2 linked regions of the Mesorhizobium onobrychidis genome follow. The protein of the gene in region 1 interacts with the protein of each later gene in a pairwise test. Links are inferred from orthologs where the notes say so. Each region holds a gene or a part of one and is shown on either strand. Other genes may lie near its edges.

Region 1 (5,909 bases):
ACCCCATTTAATCGTTGCTAGGTGCAGGAGAACACGCCCATGCTGATCTACATGCTCGCCGCCGCAATGACCGTCGCCATGCTGATAGCCACTGTATTCGGGCTGCATCAGGAAGCAGGGCGTGTCCGCGCCAAGTCCAATGCCAAGCGGTTCGGAGGCTTCGGTATCCGCAAGCCATATCGCCACTTCTAAACCGGCTGCTATCTGTGGCGGAGCCGGCCCGTCGGGCCGGCATTGCCCATCAAGACCTACTCGGCGCTGTTATCCGGGCCAGCGCCTTCAGCACCGGTATCCGGGCCAGCGTCGCCCTCGACACTCTCTTCAGCTTCCTCGTCCGACTGCGGTTCCGATATCCGCTCCACCGAAACGACCTTCTCACCGTCAGCCGTGTTGAAGATGGTCACGCCCTTGGTGGCGCGGCTGGCGAAACGAATGCCGTTGACCGGTACACGAATGACGGTGCCGCCGTCCGAGACAAGCATGATCTGGTCGTCGTTGCCGACCGGGAAGGTCGCCACCAGGCGGCCGATCTCGGCCGCTTTCGACACATCGGTGGCGCGAATGCCCTTGCCGCCGCGCCCTGTTAGGCGGAAATCATAGGAAGACGAACGCTTGCCGTAGCCATATTCCGTCACCGTCAGAACGAACTGCTCGTGTGCCTTGAGGAATTCGTAGCGCTCGTCGGAAAGCTCCGTCTCCTCGCCAACCTCTTCATTGGTGAGCTGGATGTCTTCGTCCTCGCCCGCCGCAATGCCGGCGGCGAGCCGCCGTTCGGCCACCACCCGCTTGAGATAGGCGGCGCGCTCGGCCGGCGGCGCATCGACATGTTCGATCACCGCCATCGAGATCACCCGGTCGGTGGCAGCCATGGCGATACCGCGTACGCCGACCGAGTTGCGGCTCTGGAAAACGCGCACGTCGCTGACCGAGAAGCGGATGCACTGGCCGGAGCTTGCGGTCAGAAGCACGTCGTCATTATCGGTGCAGGTCTCGACGCCGAGAATCTCGTCGCCTTCCTCTTCCAGCTTCATGGCGATCTTGCCGTTGCGGTTGACCTGGACGAAGTCCGACAGCTTGTTGCGGCGCACCGTGCCGCGGGTGGTGGCGAACATCACGTCGAGCTCGCCCCAGCTGGTCTCGTCCTCCGGCAGCGGCATGATGGTGGTGATGCGTTCGCCCTGCTCCAGCGGCAGCATGTTGATCAGCGCCTTGCCGCGCGACTGCGGATTGCCGATCGGCAGGCGCCAGACCTTTTCCTTGTAGACGATGCCACGCGAGGAGAAGAACAGCACCGGCGTGTGCGTGTTGGCGACGAACAGCCGGGTGACGAAATCCTCTTCCTTGGTCGACATGCCGGAGCGGCCCTTGCCGCCGCGGCGCTGTGCTCGGTAGAGCGACAGCGGCACACGCTTGATGTAGCCGGAATGGCTGACCGTCACGACCATGTCCTCGCGCTGGATCAGGTCCTCGTCTTCCATATCAGCCCCGCCCTCTGAGAGTTCGGTGCGGCGCGGCGTGCCGAACTCGTCGCGCACGGCGGCAAGCTCGTCCTTGACGATCTGCTGAATGCGGGCTCGGGACGACAGGATGTCCAGGTAATCCTTGATCTCGTCGCCGATCGTGTTCAACTCGTCGGCAATCTCGTCGCGGCCGAGCGCGGTCAGGCGCTGCAGGCGCAATTCGAGGATGGCGCGCGCCTGTTCCTCGGACAGGTTGTAGGTGCCGTCCTCATTGATGCGGTGGCGCGGATCGTCGATCAGCAGGATCAGCGATTCGACGTCGCCCGAGGGCCAGCGCCGCTCCATCAACTGCTCGCGCGCCGTCTGCGGGTCCGGCGCGCTGCGGATCAGCTTGATGACTTCGTCGATGTTGGCGACGGCAATGGCAAGGCCAACCAGCACATGGGCGCGGTCGCGCGCCTTGCGCAGCAGGAATTTCGTGCGCCGGCTGATCACGTCCTCGCGGAAGGCGACGAACGCCTTCAGCATGTCGGTCAGCGTCAGCAATTCCGGCTTGCCGCCGTTCAGCGCCACCATATTGGCGCCGAACGACGTCTGCAGCGGCGTGAAACGGTAGAGCTGATTGAGGATGACGTCGGCGACCGCGTCGCGCTTCAGTTCGATGACTACACGGTAGCCCTGGCGGTCGCTCTCGTCGCGGATATCGGAAATGCCCTCGATGCGCTTGTCGCGCACAAGCTCGGCCATCTTCTCGATCATCGACGACTTGTTCACCTGGTAGGGAACCTCGGTGATGACGATCGATTCACGGTCGTTGCCGCGCGCCTCGACGTTGACGCGCCCGCGCATGACGATGGAACCGCGGCCGGTCGAATAGGCGCTGTAGATGCCGGAGCGGCCGAGCACGATGCCGCCGGTCGGGAAATCCGGCCCCGGAATGATCTCCATCAGCGCCGGCAGATCGATCGCCGGATTGTCGATGAGGGCGATGGCGCCGTTGCAGACCTCGCCCAGATTATGCGGCGGGATGTTGGTGGCCATGCCGACGGCGATACCGCCGGAGCCGTTGACCAACAGGTTCGGAAAGCGCGCCGGCAGGACTTTCGGCTCGCTGCCGGACGCATCATAAGTGTCCTGGAAATCGACGGTGTCCTTGTCGATGTCTTCCAGCAACTCATGCGCGACCTTGGTCAGCCGCGATTCGGTGTAACGCATCGCCGCCGGCGGATCGCCGTCGATCGAGCCGAAATTGCCCTGCCCGTCGATCAGCGGCACACGCAGCGACCAGTCCTGCGCCATGCGCACCAAGGCGTCGTAGATCGAGGCGTCGCCATGCGGATGGTATTTACCCATCACGTCGGCGACCGGGCGCGCCGACTTCACATATTTGCGATTCCAGTGGTAGCCGCTCTCATGCGCGGCATAGAGGATGCGGCGATGCACCGGCTTCAGTCCGTCGCGCACGTCGGGCAGCGCACGGCTGACGATCACGCTCATGGCGTAATCGAGATAGGAGCGCTGCATCTCCTCGATGATGGATATCGGCTCGATGCCGGTGGGGCCGCCGTCGGCGCCGCGCGGTGTCTTCTGGTCGGTCAAATCAGGTCACAATCTAATCGGGAATCACTCGGTGCTTATATAGGAAGCCGGGTCGAAACTCCAATGTCCGCGGTAGTTTTCCAGTGTCGATTTTTGTGGTGATTTCAAAAGGATATCACTGATTGCGACGATATGGCCGAGGCGCTTTTTCGTGGCTGTCGCGGCAAAGCTCTTTGTCAGGCCAATTTGCTTCACAAAGCCGGAACGGCGGCGCTTTATCGCCTCGCTGCCGGAGCCGGTAGGCGCCGGGCGCCTCCCCCATCACGCGCCGGAAACGGCGGTTGAAGGTCGACAAATCGTTAAACCCGGCCTCGAAGGCAATTGTCGAGATCGCCTCGTCCGACATGCGCAGCCGCACCGCCGCCCTGTGCAGCCGGGTTTTCAGCAGGAACTGGTAGGGCGTCACGCCCGCCACGCGCCGGAAGCTGCGCAGGAAATGGTAGGGACTGGTCGCCGTCTCGCTGGCAAGCTCGGCCAGCGAGACCGGCCTTTCGGCATCCTTCTCGATGCGCCGTACCGCCTCCGCGACACGTTTCTGGTCGCGGCGGCTCGGCACCCGGGCAGCAGGCGTGACGCTGGAGGCGACGGCTGCGCCGGCAATGCGCAAACCGAGTTCCTCGAACGCCTCGATGTCGGCCGTCTCGCGCGCAGCCTCCGCCTCAGCCAGCAGCGGTGCCAGCGCCGGCAACGGCGGCAGCCGCGGCGTCTTGAAGGCTAGCCTCTTCACTCCCGGCGTGTCGGCAACGATCTGTTCCATGTAAGCCGGCCCGAAATGGAAGGAGAGGCAGCGATCGCCGGCGCCATGCTCGTGCCCACACTCGTAGCAAGTGCCAGGGTTGCCGAGCAGGAGCGCGCCCGGCGTCAGCATCGCCGTGCCCTGGCGTACGCGGTAGCGGAAGGTGCCATTAGTCACCACGGCGACGCAGAAGTTGCGATGCTCTTCCTCGAACGGGCGATCAGCGGCGCCGGCAGTGCAGACCACGTCCGACACCTGCCAGTCTCGTCCGGACGCCAGTGTATGCGCGCTCGTCGTCATGGCCGAAACATAGCAATTTTTCCCAAGCGCAAGAAGCCTAGCGCGGCGTATTCATCCCGGTCTCCTGACAAGAAGAGACCACAACCATGTTCAATTCATCCTCCTTTGCCGAAGCCCTGCACAGCGACGGGCCAGCCGCGAACCTTGCCGAGAAACTGGATCTTTACGGCCGCTTCGTCGGCGCCTGGACGTTCGACGCCACGCGCCATCTCGAAGACGGCCAGGTGCTGACCGGGCGCGGCGAGGTGCATTTCGGATGGGTGCTCGAAGGCCGCGCGATCCAGGACGTATGGATCCTGCCGGCGCGCGACGCCGGTCCCTCGCCGTCGCTCGGAAAATGGACCTTCTATGGCACGACACTGCGCGTCTATGACCCAAGCGTCGACGCCTGGCACATTTTCTGGAGCGATCCGCGCACCCAATATTACAGCCGCCAGCTCGGCCGCGCCGAGGGCGACACCATCGTCCAGCAAGGCGCTGACGGCACCGGGGCTTCGGTGCGCTGGAGCTTTTCCCGCATTACCGAAAACTCCTTCCGCTGGCTGGGTGAACGCTCGCAGGACGGCGGCGCGACCTGGCGGCTCGAAGTCGAGTTCCTGGCGCGGCGCGCGGCCAGCACCTGACCTGCACGGTTTCCCCTGACGCCGCTTTGCTCTACCAATGCAGGGGTCTCGGGCACGGCCCGGCGGGAGGGTCAGAGATGCCGAGCTTCGACAGCCTGTTCAACGCCTTCGTCACCATTCTCGTGACCATCGACCCGCCTGGCCTGGCGCCGCTCTTTCTCGCCGTGACGCGCGGCATGAACCGCGAGGAGCGCAACCAGGTTTCCGTCCGCGCCTCGATCATCGCGTTCCTGGTGATGGCGCTGTTCGCGATCGCCGGCGCATCGATCCTGTCGGTATTCGGCATCACGCTGCCGGCCTTCCGCGTCGCCGGCGGGTTCCTGCTGTTCTTCATCGCCTTCGAAATGGTGTTCGAGCGCCGGCAGGACCGCAAGGAGAAGATCGGCGACGTCGCCATCACCAAGGACATGATCCACAACATCGCCGCATTTCCGCTGGCGATCCCGCTGATCGCCGGTCCTGGCGCGATTTCAGCGACCGTCCTGCTCTCCAGCTCTTTTCCAGGTTTTGGCGCGCAGGCTGCTTTGGTTGGCATCATCGCGATCTGTCTTGTCATCACCTACCTGGTGTTCGTGCTGGCCGAGCGCATCGACCGCATCCTCGGCCAGACCGGCCGCTCGATCCTGACCCGGCTGCTCGGCGTCATCCTGGCGGCGCTCGCCGTGCAGTTCGTCGCCGACGGCATCAAGGCGTTGATGGGGGCTCCCTGAACCGACGAACAACAACGCGTTTAGTTTAGACTCCGAAGCCGGGGCATAGGCCGGCCATTCTCGGATTCAACCCGCCCGCCCTGCAGGTCAAACCAATTGCCGCCAAGAGCCGGCCGTGCGGTTTCGGTCCAACCTGGAAAACCTTGCTTGCGTTCGAGATACCCCATTCGCTCGAGTAGCTGTGCAATGGCTGGTGCTTGTTTCACAAGGACGACAGGCAGTGACCGGGCGGTGCTGGGTGAATTAGCTAGTGCCTGTATCTGCTCAAGGTCGACTCTGGCCTCCAGGGCATCAATGATAGGTTCTATCTGAGAACGCCAATGTTCGCTTTCCCACACGAGGTCGAGATAGGTTCGCAGGACATAGTTCAATGACGGAAACGAATATTCCGAATAGGTTGCGGCGATGTTGGTGCTGTGCCGAATATCATGACGAAGCCTGAAGAATGCTGGAAAACCACGATCATCGTATCCGGAGTGCC
Region 2 (5,603 bases), 3.9 Mb from region 1 along the record:
CGGCGCGCCTCGGTATGTAGAGGCCGTTCCAGGTTTCGGGCTCGATCGGCTCACGATTGATCGACGGCGCCGGCGGGTAAAGCCTGAGCGCCTCTTCGAAGGCGGCGCGGGTGAACGGCATGGCGTCAAGCCACTTTGTCGGGTCGGGCTCACGCGCCAGTATGGCGTCGATCTCGCGCTCGATCTTTTCGCGCTCCCAAGGCGCTTCGGCGAGGCAGTAGAGCGTCCAGCCGAGCGCACGCGCCGTGGTTTCGTGGCCGGCGCCGATGAAGGTGATGATATTGTCCTCGACCTCGGCGCGCGTCAGCCCGTCCGGTCCCTCCGCCTTGAGCAAAAGCGTGAGAAAATCCTGCGGCACGGTGTCCGGATCGTGCTTGAGCCGCTCTTCGCGCATCTTGACGGTGTCGGTGACGATCTTACGGAAATAGGCCATGGTCTTGCGGCCGCGGATGCGGGTCAGGCGCGGCAGCCAGTCGGGCGCCCGCAACAGATCGAGCGGATCAACGCGGCCCATGGTCTCGAACAGCCGGTCGATCTCCTTGGCGAAGCTGCCCGGCTCACCTGATATCTCGCCGGAAAACAGCGTCTCGGCCAGGATGTCAAAGGTGAGCAGCGTCATGTCATGGGCGATGTCCGACGTGCCGCCGCCCTCGTAGCGCGTGACGAACTCCCGCGTGCGCCTCAGCATCGGCTCGGCAAAACCGTAGATGTGGCGCGGCGTGAACACCGGCGCCATCGCCTTGCGGGAACGCCTCCATACCTCACCTTCGGCGGTCAGCAGGCCGTCGCGCAGGATCGGCCGCAGAATCATCTGGCGCACCGTCGCCATCTTGTAGTTTTTCGCATTGTCGACCAGCACGTGGCGAATGAGGCCGGGGTCGTTGGCGATGACCAGCGGCCCGCCGATGCCGGTCACCGAAATCCAAGGCTGGTTGTAGGTCGGCTCGCCCCACAGTTCGAGCGGATTGCGATAGACGATGCGGATCATCTCCAGCGTCGAAGGCGGCGACGTACGCGGCTTCGGCGCCGGCGGGACGAACGGGGCGGGCTGACTGTCCATGGCGTGCTCCGCTGGTCACCTCAATGTAGTGGCTGGCAAGGCAAGCGTCCATGTCGCCGAACGGCAAAGGCTGAAGCACCCGCTCTCCGGAATGTGACCGGGGCACCGGAAAGTACTTGGTTGTCGGAACGAGCTGGCCTGCTCTTGTTGCCGCCGCTCAGTTCTCAAAATCGGTTCCCATTTTTGGTCCGATTCTCTGCCGGGCAGGCATCCTCTGCTTCCCTCCGGAAATGGCTGCAAACCTTGGAAAAACTGCCTTTTGCGCCTATATCTAGGACATCAAAGCGGCGCGATTCGCAGCCATATTCTCGCGCTGGACAAGCGGCATCAATCAGACAGGTTTTCATGAGCGATCAGATCGACAACGCCAACGGCGCTGAGGCCGAGTACGGCGCCGATTCCATCAAGGTTTTGAAGGGGTTGGATGCCGTCCGCAAGCGGCCTGGCATGTATATCGGCGATACCGACGACGGCTCGGGCCTGCATCACATGGTCTACGAGGTCGTCGACAACGCCATCGATGAAGCGCTGGCCGGCCATGCCGACCTCGTCACGGTAACGCTCAACCCCGACGGTTCGGTGACGGTCATCGACAATGGCCGCGGCATTCCGACCGATATCCACACCGGCGAAGGCATTTCGGCGGCCGAAGTGATCATGACGCAGCTGCATGCCGGCGGCAAGTTTGACCAGAACTCCTACAAGGTGTCCGGCGGCCTGCACGGCGTCGGCGTCTCGGTGGTCAACGCGCTGTCGGCCTGGCTGAAGCTGAAAATCCGCCGCAACGGCGAGATCTACGAGATGAGCTTCACGCACGGCAATGCCGACGCGCCATTGAGGGTTACCGGCACCTACGAACAGCGCAAGGTTGCCGGCACCTATGAGGGGCGCAGCGGCAGCGAGATCACTTTCTTTCCGTCGGCCGAGACGTTCACCATGGTCGAGTTCGACTTCGGCACGCTGGAGCACCGGCTGCGCGAACTCGCCTTCCTGAATTCCGGTGTGCGCATCGTTCTGACCGATGCCCGCCATGCCGACGTCGTGCGCCATGAACTGCACTATGATGGCGGGCTCGAGGAGTTCGTCAAATATCTCGACCGCGTCAAGAAACCGCTGATCGACAAGCCGATTGCGATCAAAGCCGAGCGCGACGGCATCACCGTCGAGGTCGCCATGTGGTGGAACGACAGCTATCACGAGAACGTGCTGGCCTTCACCAACAACATTCCGCAACGCGACGGCGGCACGCATCTTGCCGGCTTCCGCGGCGCGCTGACGCGCCAGATAACCGGCTATGGCGAATCCTCGGGCCTCACCAAGAAGGAGAAGGTGGCGCTGATCGGCGACGACTGCCGCGAAGGGCTGACGGCGGTGCTGTCGGTCAAGGTTCCCGATCCGAAATTCTCCTCGCAGACCAAGGACAAGCTGGTCTCATCCGAAGTTCGCCCGGTGGTGGAAGGGCTCGTCAACGAAGCGCTCGGCACCTGGCTCGAAGAGCACCCGACCGAGGGCAAGGTGGTCATCGACAAGGTCATCCAGGCGGCAGCGGCGCGCGAAGCCGCGCGCAAGGCGCGCGACATCACCCGCAAGAGCTCGCTCGGCGTCACCTCGCTGCCCGGCAAGCTGGCCGACTGCCAGGAACGCGATCCGGCGAAGTCCGAAATCTTCATCGTCGAGGGCGACAGCGCCGGCGGCTCGGCCAAGGGCGGCCGTTCGCGCCAGAACCAGGCCATTCTTCCCCTGCGCGGCAAGATCCTCAATGTCGAGCGGGCCCGCTTCGACCGCATGCTCGGCTCCGACATGATCGGCACGCTGATCACCGCGCTCGGCACCTCAATCGGCAAGGACGAGTTCAACGCCGACAAATTGCGCTACCACAAGATCATCCTGATGACCGACGCCGACGTCGACGGCGCTCATATCCGCACCTTGCTGCTGACCTTCTTCTTCCGGCAGATGCCGGAACTGATCGAGCGCGGCCATCTCTATATCGCCCAGCCGCCGCTCTACAAGGTGACGCGCGGCAAGAGCTCGCAATACCTCAAAGACGAAAGCGCCTTCGAGGAATTCCTGATCGGCTCCGGGCTGGAGGAGGCGTCGCTTGCCCTCAGCACCGGCGAGGTGCGGGCCGGGCAGGACCTGCGCAGCGCCATCGACGATGCGCTGGCGGTGCGCCAGCTCATCAACGGGCTGCACACGCGCTATAACAGAGGCGTGGTCGAGCAGGCGGCGATCGCCGGCGCACTCAACCCGGACGTTTTCGCCGATCTCGGCCGGGCCAACGCCATGGCCGAGCGTGTCGCCCGGCGCCTCGACATCATCGCCGAGGACACCGAACGCGGCTGGACCGGCCGCATGTCGACGTCGAACGAAGGCATCGGCGGCTATGTGTTCGAGCGCACGGTGCGCAGCGTCAAGGAGTTCGCGCATCTCGATCTCGCGCTGATCAATTCGGCCGACGCCCGCCAGCTCGACCGCTATGCGCCGCGCCTCGCGGAAGTCTATGGCGAGCCGCCGCTGCTGCGCCGCAAGGATGTGTCCGAAACCATCTCGGGACCGCTGGCGCTGCTCAATGCCGTGTTTGCCACCGGCCGCAAGGGCCTGACCATGCAGCGCTACAAGGGCCTCGGCGAGATGAACGCCGAGCAGCTCTGGGAAACCACACTCGACCCGAATGTGCGCTCGCTCTTACAGGTCAAGGTCAATGACGCAACGGACGCCGACTCGCTGTTTTCGCGGCTGATGGGCGACGAGGTCGAGCCCAGGCGCGAGTTCATCCAGGAAAACGCGCTGTCGGTGGCCAATCTGGATATTTGAGACCACCGATCCGGACATTTGAGGTGTTGGCGCGCTCCGGCGCGCCAATTCGTTTCTACGCTTGGAGGCCTGTCATCGCCACCGTCTGGCTTGGCTCCAATTTGCGGCCGAGGTCGACTGCGTCGCGCAGCACGCCGATATGCGAGCGCGGCGACGTGCCGGCGGCTGCGGCGACCTCGACGCCGATCGCATTCAGCGACCAGTAGAGCCTGTGCGTGAAGATGCGGCCAAGCGAACTGCGCAGCTCGACCTGGATGTTCTCCACGCCGGGGCCGAAATTTTCCGCCATCGGGCCGGAGATCGGGTCGCCCGTCAGCCAGCCATTGCCCCTGTCGAATATGTTGGTCCAACGCGTTGCGGCAAACACCGCACCATGGTGCACCGCTCGCTGTGGCTTGCCCGAACGGCTGCGCCCATCCTGATAGAGGACGGTTCCACCGGCCGCCGTCTCGGCGATCGGCGGACATGCCGAGAACAGTCGCTCAGCGATGCCGCGCCTGAATTCAGCGAGGTTGTAGGTCACCAGAAATTCGCTGTGGGTGAGCGGGCTGCCGAGCGTGACGAAATCGCTGATCTTCCAAGGCAACGGATGATCGGCGTCCCTGGCGCGGAGCTGCCGATAGAGCTCCCATTGGGCGCGGCGGAATCCGGAAAAATCTTCCAAGCTGTCGGGCCACGCAGAACCATTGGCGTTGAGCGTGGCCTTGTCGACGGCGCGTATCGCTTTCAGTCTCGCCTTGTCGCGGACAGCTTCCAGCTTTCGAGGCCTGAAATCGGCCCACAATATCTGCAGCAGATCGTAGGCGATGATCGATCCCAGGCTGTGTGAGACCAGCACGATCCGGTCATAGCCATCGTCCATCATGAGGCGCTTCAGCAGCGTCAGGCCGCGGTCGCGGACAAGCGCGCGCTTCTCGACTGTTGCCGCTTCAGCGCGCACATAGGCGGCCACGTCGCCGAAATAAGGCAGGCCAAACCGGTCCACCGACCAGATGACGAACGAGGCCAGGATCGTGACGAGCGTGCCCGTGGTCCAGGAAATATACCCTTGCATGGCCGAGGTCGCGAGCACGAGCGCCGCGCACAGGACTGTTATGACGGCCAGGAGCGTGACGACATAAAGCCCGCGGGCATCGCGCGGGATGTCGGCGGGCTTGCGCCAAAGCAGATTCGTTACCCAGGCCGCAAGCCGGCCCCGCGTTGTGCCCTGCGTAATGTCGGCCCAGTAAAGCTCGTAGAAATCGGTGCGGCGGCCATCGACATCGTAAGGGGTGGTGATCCGGCGAAGCTCGTGCGAGTTCGTCCGGCTGTCAGGCGTGATCCAGCTCTGGTTGATCTTCTCACCGTCGGGGTCGGCCGGATCAGTAACACGGGCATAAAACGGCGCGCGGGCGGGATCATGACTCCAGACGGCCTGAACAAATTCCCTCAGCGTGCCCATGGGCCGCTGTTCGCCCATGCCATGCACGATCACCACGGCCTGGCTGAGTTTGCGCAGCGCCTTTCTGGAGGCCGGTGGACTGGCCGGCGACGCAACAGGATGAGGGTCGGACACCAGTGCCTCCATTGGTGACAAATCCCGGAACAGAAACTTGCCCATCGTAGCCCTCAAACCGGCATGAGAGCAAAGGACGCTCTGGGCCGAATGCTCAGGGTCAAGAAAAAACCCGGCGCGGAGCCGGGCTTTTTTTCGAGCAACTAAATTAGCGCTGCACTGGGCCGCGAT

What was found. Proteins that work in one complex are often made in the same cells at the same time.
Region 2: the proteins of gyrA (region 1) and gyrB interact in binary tests that used the Escherichia coli proteins (3 or more experiments, as listed by UniProt). The link is inferred for Mesorhizobium onobrychidis from one-to-one orthologs.

The regions. Positions count from the first base shown.
Region 1 is NZ_CP062229.1:4,130,355-4,136,263, reverse strand. What follows is about bases 49-3,439. They hold gyrA (DNA gyrase subunit A), read right to left. Parts: upstream 3,060-3,439; coding sequence 249-3,059; downstream 49-248. Other genes in these bases: IHQ72_RS20490 (AraC family transcriptional regulator), read right to left, coding at 3,175-3,439; IHQ72_RS20500 (hypothetical protein), read left to right, coding at 49-192. In the rest of the region: more of IHQ72_RS20500, read left to right, coding at 40-48; more of IHQ72_RS20490, read right to left, coding at 3,440-4,095; IHQ72_RS20485 (hypothetical protein), read left to right, coding at 4,182-4,718; IHQ72_RS20480 (MarC family protein), read left to right, coding at 4,796-5,428; IHQ72_RS20475 (hypothetical protein), read right to left, coding at 5,449-5,909. UniProt on the Escherichia coli protein: A type II topoisomerase that negatively supercoils closed circular double-stranded (ds) DNA in an ATP-dependent manner to maintain chromosomes in an underwound state.
Region 2 is NZ_CP062229.1:251,597-257,199, forward strand. The notes cover bases 1,057-4,141. They hold gyrB (DNA topoisomerase (ATP-hydrolyzing) subunit B), read left to right. Parts: upstream 1,057-1,405; coding sequence 1,406-3,877; downstream 3,878-4,141. Other genes in these bases: IHQ72_RS01150 (cytochrome P450), read right to left, coding at 1,057-1,060; IHQ72_RS01160 (hypothetical protein), read right to left, coding at 3,933-4,141. In the rest of the region: more of IHQ72_RS01150, read right to left, coding at 1-1,056; more of IHQ72_RS01160, read right to left, coding at 4,142-5,432. UniProt on the Escherichia coli protein: DNA gyrase negatively supercoils closed circular double-stranded DNA in an ATP-dependent manner to maintain chromosomes in an underwound state.